DNA from 3 places in the Thermosediminibacter oceani DSM 16646 genome. Region 1 is predicted to be linked to each of the others. Evidence: riboswitches for the same ligand, from Rfam matches in the RefSeq annotation. Region 1 holds a riboswitch; each other region holds the start of a gene.

Region 1 (10,044 bases):
AGCAACCCGCGGCGGCTGCGCCTAACCGGCTAAAGCCCAAGATACTGGATACCAGCGTCATAATCGACGGCCGCATAGCCGATATATGCAAGACCGGTTTTCTGGAAGGACCCATCGTAGTACCTGGTTTCGTGCTGGAGGAACTCAGACATATAGCCGACTCTTCCGATGTGCTCAAGAGGAACCGCGGGCGCAGAGGGCTCGATATACTGAACAGGATGCAGAAGGAAATGAAAATAGACGTAAAGATTTACGAAGGAGATTTTGAGGACATATCCGAGGTGGACAGCAAATTAGTCAAACTCGCTCAGATACTCGACGGTAAAATAATAACCAACGATTTCAACCTGAACAAGGTTGCCGAACTCCATAATGTTCCCGTCTTAAACATAAACGAGCTGGCAAACGCGGTAAAACCCGTAGTACTCCCGGGAGAAGAGATGGTGGTGCAGGTCATTAAAGACGGAAAGGAATCGGGCCAGGGGGTCGCTTATCTCGACGACGGCACAATGATAGTCGTCGATGGAGGTAAAAAGCACATAGGCGAAACCATAGGGGTCATGGTTACCAGTGTGCTGCAGACCGCTGCTGGCAGGATGATCTTCGCCAAGCCGAAATCGATGTAGTACGGGGTGACTTTGATGAAAATTGCGGCGGTGATTGCAGCCGGCGGCAGGGGCAGGCGCATGAACTCTACCTTGAGCAAGCAGTTTCTGATGCTGAAAGGCCGCCCCATTCTCTACTATACCCTCAGTACTTTTGAGAGCCTGGAGGAAATTGGGGAAATAATCCTGGTGGTAGGTCCTTCCGATATTTTTTTGGCCGAACAGGAGGTACTTATCCCTTATTGTTTTAAAAAAGTCAAACTTGTAGAGGGAGGACGGGAACGACAGGACTCCGTTTACAACGGTTTGAGGAGCTGCTCTCCTCAAACCGATATTGTTGTTATACACGATGGTGTGCGGCCTTTCGTGACGAAAACGATGATAAAAAACAGTATCGAAGCTGCTGTAAAATACAGGGCCGTCGGCGTAGGGGTGCCGGTAAAGGACACCATAAAGGTTGTGGACAAGGGGCTCATAATAAATACTCCCGCGAGGAGCACCCTCTGGGCCATCCAGACCCCCCAGACTTTTGAATACAATCTGATTCTGAGAGCCCACGAAGAAGCAAGAAAAAGCGGGTTTTACGGCACCGATGATACGGTTCTGGTGGAACGGCTGGGGTATCCGGTCAGGATGATCGAAGGCGCTTACGAAAACATAAAAATAACTACCCCGGAGGACATGATTGTGGCCGAAGCCTTCATGAACATGGGCTACGGCGATTTCAAGAGGTGATGAAGGATGCGTGTAGGAATAGGTTACGACGCCCACCGCCTGGTGGAGGGAAGAAGGCTCGTGCTGGGCGGTGTGGTAATCCCCTTTGAAAAAGGCCTGCTGGGCCATTCCGATGCGGACGTGCTGGTTCACGCTATTAACGATGCGCTGCTGGGGGCCGCTGCTCTCGGAGACATCGGCACCCACTTCCCCGACACCGATCCCAAATACAAAGACATAAGCAGCATCCTGCTCCTTAAAAAGGTGGGAGAGCTGCTGAAGCGGGAGGGCTTCGGGGTGGTGAACATAGACTCGGTAATATGCGCCGAAAAGCCAAAGCTTTCGCCCTTCATAGAAAAGATGCGGCAGAACATAGCGGAGGCGCTGAATATAGCGAAAGAAAAGGTGAGCGTGAAGGCGACCACAACGGAAGGTATGGGCTTTGAGGGTAGGGGGGAAGGTATTTCAGCCCAGGCTATATGCTTGATTAAAAAATTGTAGAAATGGGAATAAATAAAAGTGAGGATTGAAAACCTCACTTTTTTATTTTGCCTATAAATCTACAGTACGCCGAATTTCGCGAAAAGCGAATACGGGGGAACCAGTTTTTGGGGTGAATCCCGAAAGGGAGGGGCTACCTTTCGGCCCTAACCCGTCAGCTAACCCCGGAGGCGGAGAAAGGAGGGGTAAATTGGCCGGGAAATTTGCCGCGGCTATAATCGCAGCCCTGCTAATGGTTTTTACTGTGGGGCCTGTAAAGGGGAGCGAGACGGCGGCCATGCCTGTCGTTAACGTTAAGTCAAGGCCTGTATGCTATTCGGCCGTGCGGGAAAAGAGTGCGGTCGAAAGGCAGGTAAGTAAGCTGCCGTCGCGCAAAAAGGTGTTTACGGGCAAGGCTTCCTGGTACGGGCCGGGTTTTCACGGCAAAAGGACGGCCAGCGGCCAGGTGTTCAACCAGGAATCGCTAACAGCGGCTCACAGGTACCTGCCTTTTGGAACCAGGGTAAAAGTTACCAATCTGGAAAACGGCAAAAGCGTAGCGGTAGTTATAAATGACCGAGGCCCTTACGTAAAAGGCCGCCACATTGACCTTTCCAAAAAAGCTGCGGAAATGCTCGGAATGATAGAAAGCGGCGTCGTGCCCGTGATGATAGAAATTGAGTAAACCCCACCATTTAAGGTGGGGTTTTAACGTGAAAGGGGAATTGGAATTCCCTTGACTTTAGTCGGAAATTCTATTATCATAAATATAAAAATCAATACGAAAAAACTGTGATGGGGATCGTAGGCCCGAAATCCCTTACAGAGAGAAACCGCCGGCGGCTGAGAGCGGTTTTAAGGAAAGGCGGGACCGAAATTGCACCCCGGAGTTCAGGCCTTGAAATAAAGTAGAGGCCTGCGGCTTAGGCCGTTATCTAAAAGAGCTAAAAATCAGAGTGGGACCGCGGGCCTTTCGCCTCTGCAGAGGTGAAGGGCCTTTTTATTTACACCTAAACAAGCACCAAGAATGAAAGGAGGCAAAAGCAATGTCGTTTTTAAAGACTATCAGGGATGACATAAAAGTGGTGTTCGAGCGGGATCCGGCAGTGAAGAGCGTACTGGAGGTAATACTGTGCTATCCCGGGTTTCACGCCATCCTGATGCACCGCATAGCTCATTTCTTTTATAACAGAAAGCTTTTCCTTATAGCCAGGATCATATCCCAGGTGGCAAGGTTTTTAACGGGCATCGAGATTCACCCCGGTGCTAAAATAGGAAAGGGGTTTTTCATAGACCACGGTATGGGTGTCGTCATCGGCGAGACCACGGAAATAGGCGACAACGTCACCCTTTACCAGGGAGTTACCCTGGGAGGCACCGGCAAGGAGAAGGGCAAAAGACACCCAACCCTTGGTAATAATATAGTCGTAGGTGCCGGGGCCAAAGTCCTGGGCCCGATAAAGATCGGCGACAACTGCAAGATCGGCGCCGGTGCGGTAGTTTTAAAGGATGTACCGCCCAATTGCACCGTGGTGGGTGTGCCCGGGAAGGCCGTCGTAAGGAAGAAAATCGATTTTGCAAGAGAAGACTTTACGAAAGTCGACCTGGACCATCACCTGCTGCCGGACCCGGTGGCCGACATGATGAGAAGCTTGCAGAGAAAGCTGGAAGAACTGGAGAAAAAGATCGACTGGCTTGAGAGGAGGGTGAAGGATGAGGATCTACAACACCCTGACGAGAAGGAAAGAGGAGTTCATACCGCTTAACGGCAACAAAGTGACCATTTACACCTGCGGCCCCACGGTTTACGACTTTTTTCACGTGGGGAACGCCCGGGTGTTCATAACTTTTGATGTTATAAGGAATTATTTAAAGTATAAGGGTTATGAGGTGAAGTTCGTGCAGAACTTCACCGATATAGACGACAAGATGATAAAGAGAGCCAACGAAGAAGGCGTTACGGTCAAAGAGCTGGGGGACAGGTTTATCAAAGAATACTTCAAAGACGCTGACGCTCTCAACATAAAAAGGGCCGACGTGCACCCCAGGGCCACCGAGCACATCGAGGATATCATCGAATTCATAAAGGTTCTTATCGAAAAGGGTTACGCTTACGAGGTGGGAGGGGACGTTTACTTCGCCGCCAGGAAATTCCCGGGTTACGGCAAGCTTTCCGGGCAGAACCTGGAGGAACTGGAGGCCGGAGCCAGGGTGGAGCCCGGAGAGAAAAAGAAGGACCCGATAGATTTCGCCCTCTGGAAAGCCAAAAAGCCGGGGGAGCCTTCCTGGCCCAGCCCATGGGGCGAGGGAAGGCCCGGGTGGCACATCGAGTGCTCGGCAATGGCCATGAAACACCTGGGAGAAACTATTGACATCCACGGCGGTGGACCGGACCTCATATTCCCCCACCACGAAAACGAGGTGGCCCAGAGCGAAGCCTTCACCGGCAAACCCTTTGCCAGGTTCTTTATGCACGTCGGTTACCTTAATATAAACAACGAGAAGATGTCCAAGTCTTTAGGAAATTTTTTCACGGTCAGGGATATACTGAAGGAATACAATCCGGAAGTGCTGAGGTTTCTGATGCTTTCCTCCCACTACAGAAGCCCCATAAATTTCAGCCGGGAGCTCTTGGATCAATCAAAGAGCGCCCTGGAGCGCCTTTATAACGCCCTTTACGCCATGGAGCACCTGGAAAACGCAGCCCCCGAACGGCCGTTGAACGGCGAAGAGGAGGAGTATTTAAGGAGACAGCTTGAAAACAAAAATAAATTCAAAGATGCTATGGACGACGACTTCAACACCGCGGGAGCAATAGCGGTGCTCTTCGACATGATCAGGGAATTCAACGTCAGCCTGAACGAAAATTCTTCACGGGAAGCGGTGAAGAAGACCAAGGAGATGGTTTTGGAACTGGGCGGAGTGCTGGGGTTCTTCTCGAAATTCGAGCCGGTGCTCCTGGACGAGGAGATCGAGCAAAAGATAAAGGAAAGGGAGGAGGCCAGAAAGGCGAAAAACTACGCCTTGGCCGATAAAATAAGGGATGAGCTGAGGGCCAGGGGCATTATCCTGGAAGATACCCCCGCCGGCGTGCGCTGGAAGCGGGTATGATTGGAGTGATACACTGATGGAAGGCAAAAAATTAGATGTGTCAGCACTTTCTTCGCTGGCACTGGCTTTTGTGGGCGATGCGGTTTTCAACCTTTTTATTAGGACCATGCTGGTGGGGAACGGTAAAAAGGTGAGGGATCTGCACCACGAGGCGGTCAAATACGTGAGGGCTTCGGCTCAGGCCGAAGCCCTCAAAAAACTGGAAGAGTATCTTACCCCTGAAGAAAAGGATGTGGTCCGTAAGGCTCGCAATGCCAAAGTGAATACGGTCCCCAAGAACGCCGACATTATGGATTACCATTACAGCACCGGGTTCGAGGCGCTCCTGGGCTACCTTTACCTCACCGGGCAAAACGACAGGCTGAACAGGATACTGATGGCGTCCTTCGAGCTGGTCAATTCCGGACGGGATACCGGCCGCAGCTGAGTTCTCCCTCCGGGCAATACCCCGTGGCTTCGCAGGGAGCCCCGGCCTTTTTGAAGAGGTTCGGGGCTATTTTCTTTACCTCGGCCAGCATCATCCGCGCAAGTTCCCTTATCTCCGTCTGGGCCCTCTCGCAGCAGCGAAGGTTGAAGAAATTATACAGGCTCCTGACGTTCATGGTCACCACGAGATTTGTACGGGTTCCCATCGGCAGCACGTATCGGGCATCCTCCCTGTCGATCCCCATTTTCACCATCGCGAGGTAGCTCTTCTTGCAGGTTTCCAGGGCGTCTATGTAGACCAAAAGGGCCTCCGGATTGTTCGCGACGGCTTGGGGGAGCACACAGTAATAGCGATAGGCGATGTAATCTTCCGCCTGCTTTTTTATGCCGCTGAAAAAGTCCGCCGACCTTGTGCAAAGTTCCACCAACTTTTCGCGCAAAAAGAGAGAACCGGCAAAATCAACTCCACCGTAGATGTGGAGGCAGAAGTCCACCGCATCCTTTCCCGAAAGCAGGAGCCTTTCGCCCTCGGCCGTAAATTTAAAGGGGGTGCGGGCTAGAATCGAGGAAAACGTTCCGGGAAAGGATATCGTAAAGCTGCCGTTGGATATTTCTCCCGCCGCGTCGAAAATGCCTCTGACGTAGTGGGAGAGGTTTTCTTCGGGGATTTCTTCGGGAAGGGCCGGTAAAACGCCGGATTCCTCTATAAAGCTCTTATAAAGAGCTTTTTCCCCGCCGGCGTAAAGAAAGCCCTTCAGGTAGGTTTCGTTTTCCGATTTGAGCTTTGCCGCTTCTGTTTCATCTTCTTTTTTGAGTTCTTCCTTAAAGGGATTGTTATACCTCAGGCTCTGGACCGAGTAAGACGCTATCCGGTGGCGGGTGAGCTGGGCTAGCAGCGTGCGGCTGACACCCTCGATGGCGAAGGTGAAGGTTACGTGTTCGGTGGGGGACATGTGTCCCATGTCCATCAATTTCTGTATAAAAGAAGATATCTTTTCCTCGGTCAGGTTTTCCATGATCTCGCAGGCCCCTGCGTTGGAATAGCATAAGCGGGCCGCGGCGGCTACGGTTTTTTCCGGTTCGGGAGTATGGGTTAAAACTTTTACCCTCATGATTACTCGCCTCCTTGACTTTTAAGGCAAATTTAAATATCATTGGTACAAGCCTTTTAACTCAATTATATCATCAAATTCCGGGGAGGGATAGTGATTCTGGAAGATAAAAATGAGGCCAGAATAGAGGGCAGAAATGCCGTGCTGGAAGCCCTTTCGGCCAGCATGCCTTTAAATAAAATCTATATAAAAAAAGGGGAAAGGCACGGGGTTATGCAGAAGATAAGGGAGCTTGCAAGAAGCTCCGGTATACCGGTGGTCGAGCTTGACCCGAAGAGTTTCGAGCACATGGCCCGGACCCGAAACCCTCAGGGTGTTATCGCCCTGTCTTCCCCGAAGGAATACGTCTCGGTGGACGACATCCTTGAAACGGCGGAACGGCGCCGGGAAGCTCCTTTCGTCTTCGTGCTAAACGAGATCACCGACCCCCAGAATCTGGGCAGCATCCTGCGCACAGCCGACTGCCTGGGGGTCCACGGCGTGATCATCCCGAAGAGAAGGGCCTGCGGAGTAACGCCGGCCGTGGTAAAGGTGTCGGAAGGGGCTGCCGGGTACGTAAATGTGGCAAGGGTCACCAATATCGCCTCAACCCTGGAATGCCTCAAAGAAAAGGGGTTGTGGGTGGTGGGGGCTGACATGGACGGTGAACCCTACCACCGGGTGGACCTGACCGGACCAGTAGCTCTGGTCATCGGGGGAGAAGACAAAGGGCTGGGCAGGCTGGTCAGAGAAAAGTGCGACCTTTTGGTTAAGCTTCCCATGCGGGGTCATGTGCCTTCACTGAATGCCGCAGTAGCCGCTGCTGTCCTCGGATACGAAATTTTGAGGCAAAGGGAAGGAAGGCATGACTGAAAAATATGAGGAATATTTATTTGTAGACGGCTATAATGTCATAAATGCCTGGCCTGAGCTCGTTGAGGCAAAGAGCCTGAACCTGGAGGCCGCCAGGGAAAAACTGATAGACATTATGGCCGATTATGCGGCTCAGACGGGGATAAATGTCATCATAGTATTCGACGCCCACCAGGTAGAAGGAGGTAGGCGCATCATCTACCGCGTAAACGGCGTGGAGGTAGTCTTTACCAAAGAAGGGGAAACCGCCGACAACTATATAGAAAAAACGGTGGATTCCATGTCCATGGGACAGAGGGTAAGGGTTGCCACCTCCGACTGGATAGAACAGCAAATAGTCATGGGCCGCGGCGCTATCCGCGTTTCCGCCAGGGAGCTGCACCAGGAAATAAAGGACCTGATCGAAAAAAGGAGGAAGCAGGAGGAAAGGCGCCGGCTGGAAAGGCATACCCTGGAGGAAAGGATAGACAAGAAGATATGGAGCCAGATCATTGAGCGCCTAAAAAACGGCGGGGGAGCTTGACTACTCGGAATCCTATGAGATATAATGAATTACGTGGGTTTATTTCGGCAGGGGGCGATAGTGTGAATGCGGGGCTTCATAAAAACGACTACGCTTACTATGAGGACATGCAGGACGAAGAGGTAGTATACGAAGCCAGGAGAGGCAGCCGGGAAGCTCTGGAATACCTGATCAATAAATATAAAAATTTTGTCAAGTCCAAGGCCAGATCCTATTTCCTGATCGGTGCAGATAAAGAAGACATTATCCAGGAAGGTATGATCGGCCTTTATAAAGCGATCAGGGATTTCAACCCCGATAAGCTATCGTCTTTCAAGGCCTTTGCGGAGCTCTGCATAACCAGGCAGATCATCACGGCCATTAAAACTGCCACCCGCCAAAAGCACATTCCGCTAAATTCGTACATTTCCCTGAATAAGCCGATTTACGACGAAGACTCGGAGAGGACGCTGCTGGATGTGCTTTCCGAGGTGAAGATCACCGACCCGGAGGAACTCATAATCAGTAGGGAAGAAGTTGAGGACATAGAAGGCAAAATGGGCGAAATCCTGAGCAAGCTGGAGTGGGAAGTGCTCATATCCTACCTGAACGGCAAGTCTTACCAGGAGATCGCCAAGGAATTGAGGAGGCATGTAAAGTCCATCGACAACGCCCTGCAGAGGGTCAAGAGGAAGCTGGAAAAATACCTAGAAGTAAGGGATATTTAGGAAGAAAAAAACTATTGACCAAAACGATTTTTATTTTTATAATATATAGAGCAAGATTAATGGAGAGATACCCAAGCTGGCCAAAGGGGGCAGACTGTAAATCTGCTGGCGATGCCTTCGGTGGTTCGAATCCACCTCTCTCCACCATACCTGCGGGAATAGCTCAGATGGCAGAGCACCAGCCTTCCAAGCTGGGTGTCGCGGGTTCAAATCCCGTTTCCCGCTCCAAAAAAATAACGTCGCGGGGTGGAGCAGTCTGGTAGCTCGTCGGGCTCATAACCCGAAGGCCGCTGGTTCAAATCCAGCCCCCGCCACCATAGTGCCCACGTAGCTCAGTCGGCAGAGCGTCGCCTTGGTAAGGCGGAGGTCACCGGTTCGATCCCGGTCGTGGGCTCCATTTTTGTATTGAAACTATTTGAAAATTGGATTTTATTTGGTTATAATATAGTGGACGAGTATTTTTTTATATTTTATTCTACATAATTAAGACGTGCTATGAAAAGTCAATAGGCTAGAGCAAAAATTTCTTGACAATCACATAGAAATTCTGTTCACGCATTTTTGCCGGGAGGAGACCATTGATAATCCGGGTCATACGGCCGGTTATCCTTCCAGAGAGAGTAGATCAGGTGAACAAGTTTTCTTGCAACGGCTCCTGTAGCAACATTCGAGTGCTTTCCCTGGCTGCGTTTTTGCTCATAATAAGCCCTCAACTCCGGGTTAAAACGGCGGGCTGAAACAGCGGCTAACCACAAGCTGTTTCTTAAAACAGGGGAACCGCGTTTAGACATACGGTTACGAGTACCCTCAAACAATCCTGAAGCCCTGACTGTAGCATCTAAACCGGCATAAGCTACGAGAGCCCGGGGGTTAGGGAAACGAGAAATATCACCTATCTCACCGATAATTGCGGCAGCCAGGACAGGGCCAATACCTGGAATAGTTTCAATTACGTGGCGATAAGGGGTATCCTTACTAGGACGAAGCTCCTCCATAACCTCGTTAATTGCATCTTCAATAACCTTTATCTGTTCTTCAATAAATTCAATTTGCTCAACCAACAAACGAAGCTGTAATGTGAAAGCGTCTAAAGCCATTGTGATACCGAAGGTCCCCTTAGCCAGAGATTGAATCTTTTTAGCTCTTTCTTCACCGAACCGACCGCGGGAATGTTCTTTCAGGAAAGCAGATAACTCTGAAAGGTCCACTTCGGCTAATTCTTCCGGCTCCGGGTAAGATTTAAGCAGCTCCCTTGAAGTCCGGATAAACACATCGGAGAAGCAGTCTGGGTATTCAGGGAAAATCCTATCCAAAATACCAAGCACCCTGTTCTTAAGGCCACCGACCTGGCGTACGAACTCAAAGCGGAGTCGGGAGAGCGACTGCAATTTGAGGGTTGTTTCGGAAGGGAGTCTGGTCTCGGGGGCTCTTCCCAATCGCAGCAAGTCAGCAAGGAGCAGAGCATCTTTTTGGTCGGTTTTAGTTTTACGCACATAGAGATTCCGCAAAGCATC
Region 2 (10,044 bases), 390 kb from region 1:
AACAAATAAAAGATAAGTTATTATATAATATGGTCGATTTAAATGAAGCTGTAAGATATAATTTGTCAGCTGTAAAATCTGTTAAACAACATCCTAATCGAGAAAACTTTTTTAAAGAATTAGATCTTATTTCTTTTGATGCATTGGTGAAGAAGTATATTCAATTTAACGTCAGTAAAATAAAAGAAAATTGAAAGCTACGGAAGCTACCGTGTTTGCTGCCACATCATGGAGCTTTTTCCACTAATGTGGCAGTTTTTTTATATAGATGTACGAATGCACGGGATCCTCCCGCATGGCGGGCCCCTTCCCATTTATTCAGCATAGCTTTTCTACTCGCACACCTATTATACTGCTAATGAATATATTAATAGTTGCCCAGGGTAGAATGGAAGGCTGGTTTTCTTTTTGAATGACCTTGAACTGCTTGTATAGAAAGATACTGGTTTATATTATCAAATATAATAAAAAGTGGGAAATACCTCTTGCAAAAAAGAAGAGTAAATGATATAACAATGACACTAATTAATTCGCGAAGGCGTAACTTTAATGGAGAAAGGCAAGAGGTATTTGCTATTTCTTAAGGCAACCGACTCGCCGGGTGTTTATTCTATCGTTTCTCTAAATCAAGGTAAATTCAATATAGACAATCTCGATACAAAGGAAAAAGAACTGGAACAAAAAGATGGGCAATTCAAGACATTGAAACAAGATGTATTGAACAAATTTAACAGTAGAATATAAAAATTAAAGGGAAACTTATGGTAGGTTTTGGACAGAAAAGAGGATGCTTTTGCATCCTCTTCAGCTTGTAGACAAAGCCGCTTTTAGGATGCATAACCTAAAAGCGGCTTTTTGTTGAAGGCGAAGAAAATTTTTAAGAAAAACGAATGTAAAGCGGGGACTGTTGGCGGAAACGTTCCCCGTCTTTTCTTCCATAAAGCCAGCTTTTTTAAATTCATGCATGCGAAAAGAAGCGTGAGGTAATGTCCAACTTTCCTCAAGCCTCGTAGATTTGTATAGCGCATGCCATGCTTTTCCTTCGCATCGGCAAATACCCGCTCGATGGTCTGGCCGCGCATTTTGTATAGTTCTTTACCCCATTGGGTGTGTCTTATATCTTCCGCTATTTCTATGTAATGCTCCCATATATGCCGAGTTATGATTTTTGTGTAATTTTTACTTTTGGTGCACTGTAGGCGCATGGGACATTTACAGCATATTTGGGGGTTGCTCCTATATTCCCGGTATCCCGCCCGGTTGGTGGTGCTGTATTCTAATATTTGGTTGTTGGGGCATATGTAACAATCATAATATTCGTCATAGACGTATTCGCGTTTTTTAAAGTAGCCATCTTTGGTCATCGGCCTCTTGTAGGGCATAACGGGAAGCGCTCCTGCCTCAATGATTTCTCTGCATATCCCGGGGGTTTTGTAGCCTGCATCAACCACTACCGCCTCTATTTTAGAAAATTTATCGTTTACTTCTTGAAATAAATCGGAGAATACCTGGCTGTCATGAACATTTCCAGGTGCTATTTTGACACCAAGGACAAAAGTTGTTCCGGTCACAGGCTACAGAAGCTGTGTAGGCAAAGCAGCGCTCTTTTTCCCCTTTTTGAAACATCCCACTTTCAGGATCTGTGGTGCTTACCCTGACTTTTTTAGAGCTATTTTCTCCTTTGTTGTTATCGTCATCATCATCTTCTTCTTCAAAGGGCTTTTTACCGTTTGCTTCCCGTTCGGCGTTGATTTCTTTTAAAAGTTCTTCCTTATATTTTTGAGTCCGTTGCTTAGCGACTTTCTCGATATATTTATTCTTATTGGCACTGGCTTTTATGTGAGTAGCATCGATAAATACTGCATCTGTTTTAACAAACCCGCATTCTATTGCTTCCATCAACACCCGCTCGAATATCTTTTCAAATAGATCACTTTCCTTAAACCGCCGTTCATAGTTTTTTCCAAAAGTTGAAAAGTGAGGTATTTTTTCTTGTAATCCATAGCCTAAAAACCAACGGTAAGCTACATTGACTTCTACTTCTCTGATGGTTTGGCGCATGGAGCGGATTCCATACAATGCTTGGAGCATGAGTAGCTTAATTAACACTACCGGGTCAATACTAGGTCTTCCTGTATTTTCGCTATATAGGTCTTTTACTTCATCATAAATGAAATTAAAGTCGATGCTTTCTTCTACTGCCCTAAGGAGATGGTCTTGAGGTACTAAGCTATCGATGCTTACTAATTCTACCTGCTCTATTATTTCTCGATTTTTCTTCGTTAACATTTCATCGCCCCACAATATTTTTGTATCTTCTTTAATTTTACTAAAAAGCTGATGATTTTTGTACTAGCTTTTGCAAAAAAAGACTGTCGACAGTTACTTTGTCGACAGTCTGAAGAGGATGCTTTTGCATCCTCTTTTCTGTAAAGGCTAACAAATGGTACGGTTTCATATATTTTCCGTTGTATTCCACCCGCACAACTGTTATATTACTATTGAAAACGTTTATAGTTGCCCGGGGTGGAATGGAAGGCTGGTTCTCTTTTTGAATGGCCTAGAACTCATTGCCATAAAAGGGAAAAATAGTCATAAAATGACATTATCATAAAATAAAATATATTGCTAAAAATATTTTGAGTAACCCGGTTGACACAGAAATCTAATTTTGATATAATTTTCCTTACAATAAAAAAGAATGCTATAATCTTGAACGCTGAGTTCTTTCTATGGCCTACCCCATAGAAAGAAGCGGGGGACCCAACACTTGGGGTGAATCTCCTTCATAATAGGGAATGAGACCCTATTATGAGGAGTAGGGTTACCTCTTCAACCCGAACCCGTCAGCTAACCTCGTAAGCGTGGAAAGAGGAGGTTTGTAGCATGAGGGTAGTATTAGCCCGATTAAAGCTATGGTCCTCCATAGCTTTTAATTTTGCCTTAAAACCGGAAGAAAGGGGGAATATCGATGATTAAGAGGCCGGAAGAGGTGCGTTATACTGTAATAGGGGCGGGTAACGGCGGCCTTGCCATGGCAGGGTATTTGGGGTTGATGGGCTTTACGGTTAACCTTTACAACAGGTCCGAAGAAAAGATAAGGGAATTGATAAAAGACCCAAAAATACATTTGACCGGCGCCGTGGAAGGCGAGGGCAGGCTTTCCGTGGTCACCACCGACATAAGAGAAGCGATAGATGGTTCGGATATCATAATGGTCACCACTCCCGCCACTGCCCATAGGGAGCTGGCGGAGCAGATGGCGCCTTACATTAAGGACGATCAGATCATCGTGTTGAACCCCGGCCGTACCTGCGGAGCGCTGGAAGTTTACGAGACCCTGCGAAAGTCCGGGTGCACGAAAAATGTGATAGTTGCCGAGGCGCAGACTTTCATATACGCCTGCAGGGCTACGGGGCCCAGCAGTGCCAAGATATTCAGCGTGAAGAACGAAGTCAAGCTGTCCGCTATTCCGGCGAAGAAGACGTGGATGGTGATACGTCTTTTATCCGCAGCCTATCCGCAGTTCAAACCCGCCAGAGACGTTATGGAAACCAGCCTCAACAATTTCGGTGCGATATTCCACCCTGCTCCTACGCTCTTAAACAGCGGCCATATAGAAAGGGGCCAGACATTTGAATATTACCTGGAGGGAATAACCCCGAGTATAGGTCAGATGCTGGAAAAGCTCGATGCCGAAAGAATGAAAGTAGCAAGAGCCCTGGGCGTAAAGGCGATATCGGCGATGCAGTGGTTGGAGGATTCCTACGGCGCCCGCGGGAACTCCATATACGAAGCCATACAGAACAATCCGGCGTACAAGGGCCTCACGGCGCCGAAGGATCTTAAGACCCGGTACATTTACGAAGACGTGCCTTTTAGTCTCGTTCCCATTTCATCACTGGCCAAAAATCTGGGCATCGAGACCCCGGCAATAGATACGATAATCCGCCTTGCCAATATGATGACCGGAGTGAATTTCTGGGAACAGGGCAGGACCGTCGACAAGCTCGGGCTGGCGGGCTTGAGCCCGGCGGAAATCCACGAATTTGCCCAAAACGGTTACCTCGAGATTAAACGTACCGAAGAGGAGGTGGTGGCGTGATGAAAAGGATTCTTGGGGCGACCATCGGCAGCTGCGTGCACGTAGCGGGTGTTATGAACTTTCTCTCACTGGCCGAACGGGAAGGATATGAGGTCGAGTTTTTGGGTGCGGCCGTTTCCATAGACGAATTGATCGCTGCGGTTAAGGAAAGAATGCCCGATTACGTGGGTGTAGGTTACCGGCTTACTCCGGAGCCGCTGAGGGAAGTGCTGAAGGAACTGAAGGAAAAAATTAAAGCCCATGGTCTTGACTCGGGGATTAAGTGGATTTTCGGAGGCACTGAACCCACAGCGAAGGTTGCGGAAGAAAGTGGCATTTTTACGAAGATTTTCAACGGCCTGGAGGATATAGACGAGGTTATCGGATTCCTTAAAGGCTATAGGCGTTCCACCGAGGAGACTTACCCCGAAGACCTGATATCGCGCATCGAATCCAAGTACCCTTACCCCATCCTGAGACACCACCTGGGCCTACCTTCTCTTGAGGCTACGATAGAGGCCATCGAAAAGGTCGCGGAGGCAAAGGTACTTGACGTGATTTCCATTGCACCGGATCAGAACGCCCAGGAGTACTTCTTCGAGCAGGACAAAATGGACCGGAGGCTCGATGGAGCCGGGGGTGTGCCGGTCCGTTCTAGGGAGGACTTCCTGGCCCTTTACCGGGCTTCCCGCCGCGGAAATTACCCGCTGCTTCGCTGCTACAGCGGTACCAGCCATTTGATAGAGTTTGCGGAACTATTAAATGAGACAATTAAAAATGCCTGGTGTGCCGTGCCGCTGTGCTGGTACAACGTGCTGGATAAGCGGGGGCCGAGGTTACTTAGGGATTCCATAAGGGAAAACCAGCAGGTGATGAAGTGGCACGGAGAAAGGGGAATTCCGGTGGAAGTTAACGAATCCCACCACTGGAGCCTCAGGGACGCCCACGATACCGTAGGCGTCGCGACCGCCTTCCTGGCGGCTTACAATGCCAAGAAGATGGGTGTAAAGCACTACATTGCCCAGTACATGTTTAACGTGCCGCCGTCCCTTTCTCCGCGGATGGACCTGGCAAAGATGCTGGCCAAGATCGAGCTGATAGAATCGCTGCAGGATGAAAACTTTAGGGTTTACCGCCAGGCAAGGGCCGGCCTTGCCAGCTTCCCGGGTGACCTGGCCCAGGCGAAGGGGCAGCTGGCGTCGTCGGCGTATCTTGCTATGGCGATAAAGCCTCACATATACCACGTGGTTGGTTTCTGCGAGGCCCATCACGCAGCCACCGCCGAAGACATAATCGAGAGCTGCAAGATAGTGCGAGGCGTTATACGCAACGCCTTCCTGGGCCTTCCGGATTTGGTAAACGACCCGGTGGTACAGGAGCGGAAAAAACAGCTCGTAGATGAGGCCATGATTACGCTGGAAGCCATAAAACGGCTTAACCCGGGGGCGGAAGATCCCTGGACCGACCCGGATACAATCGCAAGAGCAGTCGAATTGGGTATCCTGGATGCGCCGCATCTTAAGGGCAACCCGGCGGCCTGCGGAAAACTGGTTACCAGGCTCGTTGACGGAGCCCTTTACGCCTACGACCCCGAGGAAAACCGGGTGCTTACCGAAACGGAAAGGATAGAGAAAATTTTTAAAAGGGCAGAGATAACCGTAAGCTGAATTAAAAAGCCGACCTTTGAGGGGGTCGGCTTTTTAATTTTATTATTCCTGGGAGTTTGAAATGGTGACCACCATAGACAGCTCTTTTGACCTGGCGGATGCTGCATCGTAGAGGGTGCGTATGCACTCCCATACCTTCTCGGGCGGGCCGGATATATATGTGCTTATGGTTCCCACCTGGCAGGTGACGCCCTTGTCTTTAATGGACGCGAGGGCCTGATTTATGACCTGATCGGAATTCTGTGTCTCCATGGGGTAAATGGATACCTCGCAGCTGATCAAGCTATCACCTCCCGTAAATTAATAAAAACTTCCGCCTTCCACCAGCTCGTTTACCGGAACTTTGGTGTGGATTTTCTCACCGAGAATTTCCACATCGGCGGTGTTGTCGTCAGGATTAAGCCCTTTTATCCAGACCAGTTTTCCCTGATAAAAAACCTCGTAAGTATCGGATGAATTCAGGATTTCCTGCGCCCGTTGAAAATCCATAGGAAAGCTCCTTTCTTCTTGTCCTAAAAATAGGATTTGCACCGGCTTCGATTTATATACAGAAGACGGTTTTGGTGATAAAATAAAAGTAAACTTTATCGGCGCAAGAAAAATAAACGAGGAGGATAATTGAAATTATGTTGATCGACGTAAGCCCGTATGCTTTTAAAATAGGACCTATTGCGGTTCACTGGTACGGAATATTCATGGCCATTTCGTTCCTGGTAGGTTCATATTACCTTTACACCATGGGCAGGAAGTTGCGCCTCGACGAGGATTTCCTGCTGAACCTGGCAATGATCGTCATAATATCGGGAGTCATAGGAGCTCGCCTGATGTTCGTGCTCACCAATTATCCCGAATGGTTTTTAAAGGACCCGGTTCAGGTGCTTAAGATATGGGAAGGGGGGCTTTCCTGGCACGGTGCGCTTCTCGGCGGGTTTCTCGCAGGATGGCCCTACTGCCGAAGGCACGGCGTCAATCCCAACATGATAGCCGACTGGACGGTGCTGGGGCTTTCCTTCGGGTATATAATAGTCAGGATAGGGAATATCTTCAACCAGGAAGTTCTGGGCCGCATGACCGAATTTTCCTTCGGCCGGTGGCCGGCCCAGCTCATCGGCTCGTTTATCGGCCTGATACTTTTAATAAGATTTTTGTACCTGCAGACCAAAAAGCTGCCGCCGGGATACCAGTTCTGGTCTTTTATTTGGTACCACCAGATACTCAGAGCCCTTATTGAGGAGACGGTGAGGGATAATCCGCTTTTCCTAATTCATTACGTGAACGACCATTGGGGTATAGGTTTTTTAACGCTGACACAGCTCATTACCCCCTTCGTAGTGGCTTTCGCCTATTACATGTATAAATCCACCGGCGGTTACGGCTACGGCGGATACAGGAGGAATTGGTATTAAGGGCGAATTTCAAAACCACCTTGGCTCACCAAGGTGGTTTTGTATATCTGTCTTGATAAGCAGGAGTATTCAATGCGGTGAAGAATATAAATTTATCAAAAACCTTTTTAGGAGGGCAGATATGACTTTAATTAAGCCTGACGACGCTTGGTCTCTATGGGCGGTACTTATTGGATGGGCTGCTGTAAGTATCTTATTGGAACAAAAGTACGATTGGGCTGCGAAAATAAGCGGTGCGGTGATAGCACTTTTTGGGGCACTGATACTTGCAAACTTGAACATTATTCCCACTGAAAGTCCTGTCTACGATGCTGTATGGAGCTATGTAGTCCCCGTAGCCATTCCGTTGCTTTTATTTAAGGCCAATATCAGGAAGATTTGGACTGAAAGCGGGAGAATGATATTAGCTTTCTGGCCGGCTGCTCTAGGCACGTGCGTTGGAGCTTTTGTGGCCACGGTGCTCTTAAAGAATGTAATACCGGAACTCGGCAAGATCGGCGGTATAATGACGGCCAGCTATATCGGTGGCGGTGTAAACTTTGTGGCTATGACGGCCGTCTTCAAACCCCAGGAAAGCCTTTTAAACGCCACCATAGTCTCAGACAACCTTGTAATGGCAGCTTTCTTTCTGCTTTACATGTATATCCCTACCCTAAAGTATTTCCAAAAAAATTTCAAAATTTTATACCCCGATGGTGGCATAGCTACCATCAATACCGAAGCTGAAACGAAGGCGGCCGCTTACTGGGGGAGAAAGGAAATATCCCTGAAAGATATTGCCACCGCCATGGCTGTCGGCGTTGCCGTGGCAGCGATAAGCAAGAAACTTTCCATCCTGTTAGGTGCAGTTATGCCCGGCGGCAACTTTCTTTTTGACATGCTCAAAATTATGGTAAGCAACCAATATTTTTTGATAACTACCATCACCGTGACTCTGGTAACCATATTCTCCGACTTTTTCGAGAATATTAACGGAGCTCAGGAACTCGGCACATTCCTGATATACATTTTCTTTGTGGTAATAGGCGTTCCGGCATCGATTAAAGAGATCATACTGAAAAGCCCCGCTTTATTGCTGTTTTGCGTGATAATGGCGTTTTTCAACCTCATATTTTCCCTTTACGGAAACAAATTTCTCAACATTTCTTTGGAGGAATCCCTCCTGGCTTCCAACGCCACTATTGGAGGTCCTACGACGGCGGCGGCCATGGCCATTTCCAGAGGTTGGTCCAATCACATCATTCCCGCCCTTTTGTGCGGCATATGGGGATATGTGACCGGCAACTATTTCGGCCTATTCATGGGCAACTGGCTGATTAGGATTCTTGGACAGTGATGCTAAACGTAAAAAAAGCAGCCTCCGGTCGTTGATACGAACGGGGCTGCTTTAATTTTAAAATCCCAGGTCTTCGTTTATTACCAGCACGTGGATGTCGGTGAGCCTTGGCTTGCGCTCCAGGATGGTGGTGATGCGGCAGATGCGGTCCGGGGAATCGCAGTCCGCACAAAAGCCGGTCTTGGCACACGGGGTCTGGTAGTTTAAACGTTTTGCATTGGGCGGGGCAGCATACATCTTGATGCGCTTCAATGCTTCTTCCGTATCGCTGACCAGTTTGTTGCGGCCGGCAACGACGATAACCTTTTTGGGGCCGAAAAACATAGAAGCGGCACGGTTGCCGGTGCCATCGATGTTGACGAGACATCCCGTCATGGTCAGAGCATTGGTACTGGTCAAAAAGAGGTCACAGGTAAGCTGCCTACGCATCACAGACAGTCTTTCTTCGGGGGAAAGGCCGGGTGCTCCGTGAATGAGCAATTCTTTTCCCATTTCCCTTAAGGTATCGGCTATTTTTAAGTCAGCTATCGACATGGAACCGCCGAAACCTATAGTGGAGGCTTCTTTCGCTTCTCTGATGATATAATCCACGGCTTCCTGTCCTGTCTTGCAGTAGACGGCGGTAAACCCCCTCTTTTTCAGGGATTCCACTGCTTTTTGGCACTTTTGTTCATAAGACCAGCTCACAAGTTCCTGTGTAAAACCCATATTTTGACCCCCCAGCTTTATCTTTAAATTAAAAAGGAGCGGTAAAGGGCCGCGCCTTTTGAGCCCCCTGTTTAACCGAAAAATAAGTTTGGTCATTACCGGCCTATCGCCGGTCTCGATAGCTTTTTAGGTAAAATAAAATAATGGTGCGCCTAGGAGGATTCGAACCCCCGCAAAACCCGGCTCCGGAGGCCGGTGCTCTATCCCCTGAGCTATAGGCGCACGCTGAAAATTTGTTTTGTTTTTTAGGTCACCTCCACGAAAGGTGACTTTGCACGTTTAATTATAACATACAGGGGCGCATAAAACAATAACTTATATTACATTTTTGTAACATTGTAGACTGCGGGTGACTTGTCTGGTATTATTTAAGGTAAAAAAGGTGTATCCTCGCGAGGTGGACTATGGATCTTTTGACAAAATTCAAGGATGCCGAAAAACTCCTGGAGTTTGCCCTGGGCTGCGAGGGCGTCACTGAAGCAAAACTTATTGCCGTCCGCGATGTGGTGGTGGACGAGCGGGTGAGGTTCCAGTGCAGTCATTCGGGCTGCAGGGAATACGGAAAGAGGTTTATGTGCCCTCCTCATGTACCCGGGGTCGACGAATTTCGAAAGGTACTTTCGAATTACATAATGGCTTTGCTCATCCAGGTGCAGGGTTCTGCGAAAGGGGAAGGTGCCGACGAAGAAGCAACAAGGCTTGCTCTGCTTTTACACGATGCCGTGTACCGGACGGAAAAGCGAGCTTTTTCGTTAGGTTTTTCCTTTGCGGCGGGCCTGACGGGAGGGCCCTGCAGGCTGTGTGAGGAATGTCCCGTAACGAAAGATTCCGGTGCCTTCTGCG
Region 3 (10,044 bases), 770 kb from region 1:
ATGCATCCGGCCCAAAGTTCCACCTGCTTTTTTATATCTTCGGGAACATCCTTCAAAGCGACGATGTCAGCTATAGCCAGCCTTCCGCCTTTCTTTAATACCCTGTAGGCCTCCTTCAATGCCTTTTCCTTATCTTCGCAGAGGTTGATAACGCAGTTGGATATTATAACATCTACCGTTTCGTCACCCAAGGGAATATCTTCTATATATCCCTTTATAAATTCTACGTTGGTTACTCCCATCTTCTCCTTGTTCTTATTTGCAAGAGCTAACATTTCATCGGTCATATCGAGCCCGTATACTTTTCCGGTATCGCCAACATATTTTGAGGCAATTAGGACGTCTATTCCTCCTCCGCTACCTAAGTCAAGAACCGTCTCGCCTTCCTTTAGATCGGCTAAAACTATGGGATTTGCACACCCCAATGAAAGATTAACCGCTTCTTCGGGTAATCCTTTTAAATCCTCTTCATTATAAAAGGTAATATCATCTACATCTCCGCAGCAAGATGAACCGCAGGAACAACAGCTAGACTTCGAACCCTTCTCCGCTTTTTTAGCTATATTACTATAATATTCCTTCACCTTCTCCTTTACATTAAATTCCATTTTCTAAACCCCTTTCTTTGAAATTTTAACACCCTATCCCCTTGACTTTACATTATTATTGTATAATAAAATAATTGTATATTGCAACTATCTATTAAAAAAAATAATATAGGTAGACACCCAGGAAGGCTCAGCATTTTTTAATAACCATATATAAGCGTTGTAAGCTAACCCTTTTTCTACTGCATCGGATGCACTAACGATCCCGCCCGATCGAACTCACCAGCCAGCGCCCATCCACCTTCTCGAGTGTCAGCTGCTCGATATGATAGCGATCATCGCCGGCCGGCAGCACTTTAACCTGTACAACTGCCCGATTTCTGGAAACTTGAGCACCATCCGTCATACACCCGCATGTTTCTCAATTCCTTTCGAGAGGTTCGATCTTCGTAACTATAAGCGTGACGACGCAGCAAAGACTCCTATGAGCGACTTTTGTAATACCATACAACTAAGCTTTTAACTAAGCTTTTGATAATTATAATACCTTCTCCAACCAAATACAACGGCCAATAAAGAAGTACCGCTATCCCTACTGCATGCATATCCCCTCCGGGAAAGTAATAAACCGGCAAAAAGTAAAGAACCAGAAAATTAATCATAAACAAAACCACGAGCATTACAACACCACAAAGGACATTAAATTCTGAGATAAAAAAACCTAATAAGATAGTAATTACTGCCAGGATTCCGCCAGCCATTAAGAGAAAATCTTTATACTCAAGGTTCAGCAGAAAGGAGAATCTCTCATATTCATGTTCCGGAGTTACTAACACATTAAAATACGACCTTCCGATAATTAGAACCAAGAGTAGGATTGCTAAATATAGGAGAGCTAAAAAAGGTAAAAATCTCTCCGCAAAACGTTCCAAGGCGAATCACCCTTTTTTTTAAAGCGCTAAAAGAAAATTTAGCTAATGATAAAGGCCGTAATGGCTTTATTGTTTAAATTTCCTTAATTATTATAACATGATTAAAGGTCTGCGGTATCTATAAATATAGCTATGTAATTTACCCAAGAATCGGACCTCTGTTTATGATATACTCCAACAAACACTAAGTGGGAGCATGCCTGCTCCCACTCCATTTACCTAGACTATTTCTTTAGGAACTATACTTCTTGTCCTTCCTATTAACTCCAAGTTTTTCAAATTAGGGAAATGCTTTTTAAAGATGCTGAAGTAAACCCTTTCTTCCCGGCTGGGTATTTTGGCTAAATCAGTATCTATCGCCTCTTTCACGACTTCATCGTTTTTTACCCATTCGGATAATATTCCGCTGGTTCCCGTTCCGTGTGCAAATTTGGCCTTCTTTCTCCATGCTATCTCTTTAGGCAGGTACCTTTCAGCAACTTTGCGCACAATCCACTTTTCAATCTTTTCTTCTCCATATATCTTATACTTTTCATCTAGAGAAAAAGCGTAATTTATAACTTCCCTGTCGAGGAACGGCGCCCTTGCTTTAATCGAGTGGGCTGCGGTGATGCGTTCTACTCTTTGAAACCCCGTATTATGCAGGCTGTTTATCAAAGTAAGGAGTTCCTCCGTTAAATTAGTAACTGAAGGCGCCTTTAGATATTCGTATCCGCCAAAAAGTTCATCGGCGCCCTCGCCGATTAAAACTACCTGCACGTACCGGCTGGCAAGGCGGGCGGCAAAATACGTCGCCACCGAGCCCCTTACCAGGGCGGGATCAAAGGACTCTAAATGGTAGATCACGTCCGGCAAAATATCTATGACATCTTCTTTACTATATTCTTCAACATGGTGAGTTGTACCCAAGAAATCGGAAACCATTTGCGAATAATATAGATCATCGGAACCTTTTACGCCCACCGCAAAAGAGTGAAGCTCTCCTTTGACGTATTGTCTTGTAATTGCAGCGATAAGGCTGGAATCAAGGCCGCCGCTTAGAAACACACCTACGGGTTTGTCCGACATCAGCCTTTTCTTCACGGCTTCATTTAATCTCCTGTCTAAATCATCCACCAGTTTTTCTAAATTCGATTCTTTTACTTCTGCGGCACAAATCCTATCATACTGAAAAAAGCCCTCTTTATCGGTATAATAATAACCATTCGGAAATTCCCTTATATTTTCAGCTATATTCAATAAGGCTTTTATTTCAGAAGCAAAATACATTTTTCCACTCTTGTCTTCACTGTAATACAAGGGCCTAGCTCCCAACACATCTCTGGCTGCAAAAAAACCCTCCGGACCCGATATCGCAAAAGCAAATACACCATCAAGTTTGGACACCATATCGGAGCCCAATTCTTCATAAAGATGGATCAATACTTCACCGTCGTAATCCGTTTTAAATTCATGGCCTCTGCTCAAAAGCCACGCTTTCAGTTCATCGTAATTATATATTTCTCCGTCAAAAACTAAGGCTATAGTATGATCTTCGTTGAACAAGGGTTGATTAAAGTCGCCTAAATCTTTCATTGCTGATTTATTGCAGCCCAAAGTAACATTATTCGATGTATATAACTTTTTTTGATTAGAACCCTCTTTTAACATTCCTTCCAGCATATTGTCCACTTTTTCGGTATCGCAACCACCCAGACACCCGGCTATCCTGTACATGACACCACCTCCGGAAGAAAAATAAAAAGCTATGAAGACTCATAGCTTTTTAGCAATAGTATTTAAGCTATAAATCTCCTCTCGGTACGCTTACGAGGTTAGCTGACGGGTTCGGGTTGAAGAGGTAACCCTACCCCTTCTTAATACGGGTTTTGCCCCTCTTAAGAAGGAGATTCACCCCATAAAGTTGGGTCCCCCGCTTCTTTCTATGGCTAGGCCATAGAAAGAACTCAGCGATTTAGATTATAGCAACTTTATTTAATTTGCCTTATATTATAACAGCAAAAGAATCTAATGTCAAATAACGTTCTAACCTTTATTTATCAGATGGTATATTCCTACTGTTTTTTCGACTTCCAGAACAAATGCTATACCCTTGCCCGGCTTGTCAAGCTCTGCAGCGTTTGAAATAGCTTCCAAAACCTTTTCCGTTTTTGTCCTGTCAATCAAGGTTAAAACTATTTCTTTTTCCGGCTCGATCGGTATGCCGAACAGCTTTGCATTTTCATGTATTCCCGTTCCACGCCCGTCTATGATTGTACCGCCCTCGGCTCCGGCCTTTTTTGCGGCTTCAACCACTTCTTCCGCAAAGCCTTTATTTACAATCGTTACAATTAGGTCAAATTTAATATTACAATCCTCTATCATTTAAATTCCCTCCTGCATTTTTCAACAAATGAATAACCCCTAGGAGTTCTTTAATATTTATAACAAAGCCTATCCCGTTTCCAGGCTTATTCAGCTTTACCTCATCCGTAATCGCTTGCAGGACATCTTTCACCTTATCCTCTTTGACAAGGGTAAGTATGATTTCCTTTTCCGGCGCAAAATTTATCCCCAGAAAATCAAGAAAAGACCTTTTGGCGGTCCCCCTTCCAAAAAGGATCGTCCCACCTTCAGCTCCAGCCCTTTTGCTGGCTCCAACCACCTTGCTTGCTTTACCCTTATTTACAATTGTTACGATGAGTTTAAAACTCTCGTCCACTGTAAGTCCGCCTTTCATCACCGAGCTTCTCCTTCCTGCTGTATAAAACCCCAAGGATAAGAATTGAAAGTATCGGTGTCAAAGCCACAAGGGAAACCATTCCGAACCCATCCATCAGAGGATTTCTGCCTTCGAGCTGCTTTGCCACTCCAACGGTCATCGACAATATAAACGTGACCGTCATCGGCCCCGTTGCCGCGCCTCCCGCATCAAAGGCGATAGCTACAAACTCGGAAGAGACATATTTTGTCATCAACAATGCTATTATATATCCCGGTACGATAAAATACCAGAGTGAAATTCCTGTAAGGACTCTAATCATCGACAGCGCAACGGAAAATGCTACGCCAATACATAAGGTATAAATCATTATTTTTTTATTAATATGCCCGCTGGAAGCTTTTTCAACTTCTATGGCTAGAACCTGTACTGCAGGCTCGGCCATAATAACTGCGAATCCCATCAGAAACCCAATAGGGATTAAAATCCAGTTATAATCTAACGAGCCTATAGTCATACCCATCAATTCGCCTACGGGTAAGAAACCAACGTGCACTCCCTGCAGGAATAGAGCAAGCCCCGCAAACGTCAGTATGATCCCTTTGACTATTTTTATTAAATGCCGTTTCGGCAGTTTTAACAAAAAAATTTGAAAAAAGACAAACACGACGACGAGGGGGGTCAATGCGACGGCAACATCCCTCAATACAGCGGAAAAACCTTCAAACAGTGCGCTTATCATTTGTAAAACACCCCCAATAATAAAACTGCCAAAATCGGCCCTATGGATGCCAAGGCGATCAATCCAAAGCTATCGCTGGACGATGTCCTTTTCCCGGTGACCGAAGCCACACCCACCCCGAGGGCGAGTATAAACGGCACCGTCATGGGACCTGTGGTTACTCCTCCGGCATCGAAGGATACGGCTACGAATTCCGGTGCAGTAACCAGCGCCAGCAAAAATACTAAAGCGTATCCGATAACCAGCAAATAATTGATTGGGATTCTTAAGAATATGCGAAGCAGGGCTAAAGAGACGAAAATGCCCACTCCACACGCCACCGCCGTTACGATGATGAACTTATTTATGGCTCCGTCCGAGACCGCATCAACCTGTGCTGCCAATACCTGAACATCGGGCTCAGCTGTTTTTTGCAAGAGGAAATTCCCCATTTTTGCAAAGGTTTTTCCCCAGGCACCGGTGGGGAATTTTTATGTTAACTTAATTGCCTCATGAGTGATTGCCTCATCCGGTAGCTTTGACCATCAAAGATCAATAGGTAACTGTGGTGTATTAGCCGGTCAATCATTGCTGCTGTCATCTGCTCATCGTAGAAAATGCTCGCCCAGCGGCTGAATTCCAGGTTAGTGGTAATTACTACACTGCGACGTTCATAGCAGTCCGAAATCACCTGAAAAAGTAGCTGCGCTCCTTCGCGGTCCAAAGGAACATAGCCCCATTCGTCGCAGATCAGAAGATCTGGTTTGGAAAGCTGTTTCAGTAACCCGGAAAGTTCACCTCCCTTCCGGGCTTCCACCAGCCGGTTTACCAGCGCTGCAGTGCGGAAAAACTTTACGTTGTAGCCTTTTTTACAGGCCTCCACACCGATGGCGGTGGCAAGATGGGTTTTGCCGGTTCCCACGTTGCCGTAAAGGATCAGGTTTTTCTTTTCTTCGAGAAATTTGCAATCTTTTAGGTCCTGCGGTGTAAGCCCCTGCGGGAGTTTGATTTCATCGAATATGTAGCCGGCAAAGGTCTTTATCGTGTAAAAGCCCGCATTTTTCAAAAGCCTGTCCTTTCGGCTTGCGTCTCTGTGCTCCAGTTCTAATCTTAGCAGCTTCAGCAGGTATTCTTCATGGCTTTGAGCCTCGATCTTGTCGCAGTTTTCCACTAGATTGCGGCTGAGTTTTAATGCTTTACAGCAGGCGGCGATTTCGTCCTTCAGCATAAATTGGCACCGCCTTTCAGAAAGGCTTTGTCATAGTCTTCTGCATTGAAGCGGAATGCAGTGAGTTCAGGAACCCCTTCCGGAATCTTTACCGGCTCCAACTGCGGGGTTATACCCGTTATCCTGTTATGGATGGCTACGAGGCTGTCTAAATCCTGCACTCCGTAAAGGAGAGCCTCGGCTACAGCGTTCACAGCCTGTTCAAAACTGCTTTTGGTACAAAGCACAGCCAAAGCCTTGAGCGCTTTGCCGCGCTCACTTTTGCTTAAGCCGTCGAGGTATTCCCGGAGTGGGTCCGGCAGCATGCTGTATATTCCCGAATACTTAAGGGCTCCCGGACAGCGGGAAAGCTGGGTAAGATATGGCAGCCAGTCCATGCTTTCTTGCTTGTTGTCCCCGTAAAGCCGCCGGTGGCGCACGATTTCCCGGTGGCTCTCATCCAGCGGTATGACCTCATGGGCTGTTATCTTTACAAGCACCCGGCTGTTGGCGTATTTGGGGGCGGTAGAGTATAGGTGCTTTCCACCGTTCAAGCTGAATTTGGCGTAGGCGTTGGTTTTGACTGTTATGTAACCGGCTACCTCGTAAGGAACGGTAGGCAGCTCAAGCAGAGCCTTACGGTCTTCATTAAAAAGTTCGGCTATGGATGCCTCCTTCCGGTAGTGTTCGCGGTGCATGTCCCGGTCGCACAATCGTAAAAGTTCGCGGTTAAAATCCTCCAGCTTTTCAAACCTGGGGACCGGGACAAGGAAGTTGCGCCGGTGGTATCCCACCTTGTTTTCCACATTACCCTTTTCATGGCCGGAAGCAGGGTTACAGAATACCGCTTCAAAACCATAGTGCTGCTTGAACCTCAGGAAGGCGTCGGTTAGTTTGCGCTCTCCATTTTTCGAGAGTTTCACGATAGTGCTGGCGTTATCAAACCATAGCTTACGGGGTACTCCCCCCAAGTGTTCAAATATGTCCTTAAGTCCCTGAAACAGGCATTCCTGGTTTTCTCCCTTGAAAAGCTGGGTATATCCTACGTTACTGTAGGGAAACGACAGGTTCAGATAAAATCCGTGATGCAGCGTCCCGTTTTCGTAAAAGTCTGCCTCACCGAAATCCACCTGCGCTTCACCCGGGATATGTTCCAGCGGCAGACGACATGAGTTGTCCTGGTACAATTCTTTTTTTCTCATGGCTACGTAGCCTGCTACGGTGCGGTAAGAACAGTTAAACTTATCTTGGTATTTTTCACAGAGCCTGTCATAAATCCTTTTGGCGGTATGCCTCTGCTTTTTGCGAGCTTTTTTATCTTCTTCAAGCCACTGATCTATATCCGCCTTGAAAGGGTCGAGTTTTGGGAAGGTATGTTTAACTTCTTCAACTTTAACCCTGGTGTTCCAGTCTTCTTGATAAATATACTTGCGTATAGTTTTTCGGTCTTTTTGGAATTCCCGGGCTATCTCGCTGATATTTTGCCCTTTCATAAAGAACGCTTTTCTGATATTATCAATATGGGTCATTGTGAGCATCCTCCAATCCTCCCTTGCAGTTAAGATTTCCCTAACTACAAGGGTAAAGGTTTTTAGGGGTGCCTGCAATGACCTTTGCAAATTTGGGGATTTTTGAGTTGCAAAAGTGGGGATTTTATTTTGCAACTCTGTCCATTTTAATTATGCAATAAACAGCTCAGCAATGGTCACGGCAAAACCTATTAAAAACCCGAAAAACAATATGAGCCACAGTTTGCCCTTCGTGACCAGCGAAGAACCTATCATTTCTCCTACGGGCAAAAAACCCACCTTAGCTCCGATCAGAAAAAGGATAAGCCCCAGCATGACCAAAACGGCACCGCCGATGAAATTCACAAAAACCTCGGTCGGAAGTTTGGCTACCGTAAGCTGCAATATCGTCACCAATACGGCAATCGGGACGACTGCGCTAATAACTTCTACTACCGTTTCTTTAACGTTCAAATGGACCCCTCCCTTAATAGACGATCATGACGTTTGCGATGAATGATTATAAGATCCGTTATACCGTGGTTTCTTTATATTTGCTCCCGTGGAAATAGTTAGGAATGATTTTTCGAATGTATTTACGAGAATCATAAAAGGCTGCGGTAAGAAAAGGGTTGGTTTGCGAAAGTTTAGAGTCCATCTGAACTGTAAAACCGATATGAAATTCCCCCGGCACCAAAGGACAATCTATTTTCCGGTTATCTGCGAAGGTAAGAGCAACGGACGTGTACGCAGAGTCGATGGAAAAAATAAAAAGGTATTTATGAGGATGAGCATCCGGGGGATTCAGGTCTGAAAAGTCGGCAGGTATTAATTGAAATATTAAAAATATTATGAATAAACTCGCCGCTATATACCTTCTAACCTTTAACGGCATTTAAACCTCCCTAAACATATGATTTTACTGTCCTCTATAAAATTATAGCATATTAAACCCTTATTATGAAACCTTCTTTAAGACAAGCCGGTTCTTATTTTTAAAAAACTGAGTTAAATTATTTATCCACATAGTTTTCAATAATTATTTCAGAAGAATCTATTAATAAATATTCCACCCCGCTATCATAAGAAATTTTCACTTTTATGGGTTCTTTCAATATTTCCATCATCTCTTCTTTTTGTTCTTCAGTAAACGCATTGTAATTTGGTATATTGGTAATTTTCGTGACATATAAAGCATAGGGAATTTTGCCCGGAATCAAATTAACTGGATTGTCTTTTACATTACCAAAAATATTAAAAGGAGTTGACAAATATTTTCTTATTTTATCGGATAAAAATGCCGTTACTACTATATTATAAATCGGTTGATCGGTCTTATTTTCTATATATAGATCGAAAATCAAATATGGTGATTCAACTTTTTCTGACGGCTTTATCATAATTTTGGGCGTAACTTTAAAGCGTTTACTTTCCTCTAATTTTATCCATTTAACGCCGCTTTCTATTGTCATATCAAAGGCGTTGTCTATATTCGACTTCAAGGGAAAATGAATAATAAAAAAGAATAAGATAACAAATGCAACTATTGCAATACCAGATAAAACCGTCCTTTTCTTTATCATAAAGCAATCACCCTCATTTCGAACTCCTTCCAATCTTCAAAACCCGCAGGTATTCCCATAGCCCATCTACATTTACCATAAAAACCGATCTCCCTTCCTGAACTTGAATTCCCCTCTCTCTAATATATTCGTTTTAGATTGCCAAAAGGTTCCCTCAAGAACAAAATTTTTTAATATCTCAGCCAGGATTAAGCTCAGTTAAAAATGCGTAACACCCCTTCACAGAGGGGTGTTTACGGCTAGTAGTTAATCAATCTTTTCGATAATACTGCAGAGGACCCTCACGAATTTCTCCTTCACTTTCTCGGATACTTCCAGGACTTCGGCGTGGGACAGAGGTTTATCCAGAATTCCTGCCGCCATATTGGTGATGCAGGAAATCCCGAGTACCTTTATTCCCATCTGCCTGGCGGCGATCACCTCCGGAACCGTGGACATGCCCACCGCATCGGCCCCGATTGTTTTCAGCATCCTTATCTCCGCCGGAGTCTCGTAGGACGGGCCTTTCAGGAAGGCGTACACCCCATCCTTATATTCCAGTCCGGCCTCTTCGAAAACCTGCTTTGCTTTTTTTCTAAGTTCCGCGTCGTAAGCGAAGGTCATATCGAAAAACCTGGGCCCCAGCTCGGGGATTTCTTCCCCCGCTGCGGGGTTTTCCCCAGTCATATTGATATGGTCCTTTATGACCATAAGGTCTCCCGGACTGAAGTTTTCGTTAATTCCACCTGCGGCATTGGTCACTATCAGCGCCTTTATGCCCAATAGTCCCAGTACTCTGGTGCCGAAGACCACCTTCTGTATGGGATACCCCTCGTAAAGGTGAAACCTGCCCTGCATCACCGCT

What was found. A riboswitch is a leader RNA that binds a small molecule or an ion and turns the genes downstream of it on or off. The one in region 1 is predicted to bind cyclic di-AMP.
Positions count from the first base shown of each region.
Region 2: linked by a shared signal. The riboswitch ahead of TOCE_RS01200 (NAD/NADP-dependent octopine/nopaline dehydrogenase family protein) and the one ahead of TOCE_RS10660 (septal ring lytic transglycosylase RlpA family protein) in region 1 are both predicted to bind cyclic di-AMP.
Region 3: linked by a shared signal. The riboswitch ahead of asnB (asparagine synthase B) and the one ahead of TOCE_RS10660 (septal ring lytic transglycosylase RlpA family protein) in region 1 are both predicted to bind cyclic di-AMP.

Region 1 is NC_014377.1:2,114,020-2,124,063, reverse strand. It holds gene TOCE_RS10675 (PIN/TRAM domain-containing protein) at 1-626, shown strand, start outside; gene ispD (2-C-methyl-D-erythritol 4-phosphate cytidylyltransferase) at 642-1,340, shown strand; gene ispF (2-C-methyl-D-erythritol 2,4-cyclodiphosphate synthase) at 1,347-1,820, shown strand; cyclic di-AMP (ydaO/yuaA leader) riboswitch at 1,878-2,008, shown strand; gene TOCE_RS10660 (septal ring lytic transglycosylase RlpA family protein) at 2,011-2,484, shown strand; gene cysE (serine O-acetyltransferase) at 2,846-3,565, shown strand; gene cysS (cysteine--tRNA ligase) at 3,513-4,910, shown strand; gene TOCE_RS10645 (Mini-ribonuclease 3) at 4,927-5,337, shown strand; gene thyX (FAD-dependent thymidylate synthase) at 5,306-6,094, opposite strand; partial or broken gene thyX (FAD-dependent thymidylate synthase) at 6,173-6,448, opposite strand; gene rlmB (23S rRNA (guanosine(2251)-2'-O)-methyltransferase RlmB) at 6,542-7,300, shown strand; gene TOCE_RS10630 (NYN domain-containing protein) at 7,293-7,823, shown strand; gene sigH (RNA polymerase sporulation sigma factor SigH) at 7,886-8,530, shown strand; tRNA gene TOCE_RS10620 (tRNA-Tyr) at 8,592-8,677, shown strand; tRNA gene TOCE_RS10615 (tRNA-Gly) at 8,683-8,758, shown strand; tRNA gene TOCE_RS10610 (tRNA-Met) at 8,771-8,847, shown strand; tRNA gene TOCE_RS10605 (tRNA-Thr) at 8,852-8,927, shown strand; gene TOCE_RS10600 (IS110 family RNA-guided transposase) at 9,082-10,044, opposite strand, start outside.
Region 2 is NC_014377.1:222,539-232,582, forward strand. It holds gene TOCE_RS01185 (Coenzyme F420 hydrogenase/dehydrogenase, beta subunit C-terminal domain) at 1-194, shown strand, start outside; partial or broken gene TOCE_RS11810 (IS1182 family transposase) at 828-2,289, opposite strand; cyclic di-AMP (ydaO/yuaA leader) riboswitch at 2,708-2,879, shown strand; gene TOCE_RS01200 (NAD/NADP-dependent octopine/nopaline dehydrogenase family protein) at 2,972-4,105, shown strand; gene TOCE_RS01205 (cobalamin B12-binding domain-containing protein) at 4,105-5,751, shown strand; gene TOCE_RS01210 (YkoF family thiamine/hydroxymethylpyrimidine-binding protein) at 5,794-6,033, opposite strand; gene TOCE_RS01215 (H-type small acid-soluble spore protein) at 6,052-6,240, opposite strand; gene TOCE_RS01220 (prolipoprotein diacylglyceryl transferase) at 6,375-7,157, shown strand; gene TOCE_RS01225 (DUF819 family protein) at 7,279-8,493, shown strand; gene TOCE_RS01230 (lactate utilization protein) at 8,551-9,201, opposite strand; tRNA gene TOCE_RS01235 (tRNA-Arg) at 9,346-9,423, opposite strand; gene TOCE_RS01240 (DUF2284 domain-containing protein) at 9,606-10,044, shown strand, end outside.
Region 3 is NC_014377.1:601,388-611,431, reverse strand. It holds gene arsM (arsenite methyltransferase) at 1-608, opposite strand, end outside; gene TOCE_RS03065 (hypothetical protein) at 1,031-1,480, opposite strand; gene asnB (asparagine synthase B) at 1,700-3,196, opposite strand; cyclic di-AMP (ydaO/yuaA leader) riboswitch at 3,270-3,442, opposite strand; gene TOCE_RS12400 (P-II family nitrogen regulator) at 3,506-3,844, opposite strand; gene TOCE_RS12395 (P-II family nitrogen regulator) at 3,828-4,199, opposite strand; gene TOCE_RS03045 (DUF1538 domain-containing protein) at 4,165-4,923, opposite strand; partial or broken gene TOCE_RS03040 (DUF1538 domain-containing protein) at 4,920-5,327, opposite strand; gene istB (IS21-like element helper ATPase IstB) at 5,399-6,130, opposite strand; gene istA (IS21 family transposase) at 6,124-7,638, opposite strand; gene TOCE_RS03025 (DUF1538 family protein) at 7,789-8,091, opposite strand; gene TOCE_RS03015 (hypothetical protein) at 8,631-9,200, opposite strand; gene TOCE_RS03010 (purine-nucleoside phosphorylase) at 9,447-10,044, opposite strand, start outside.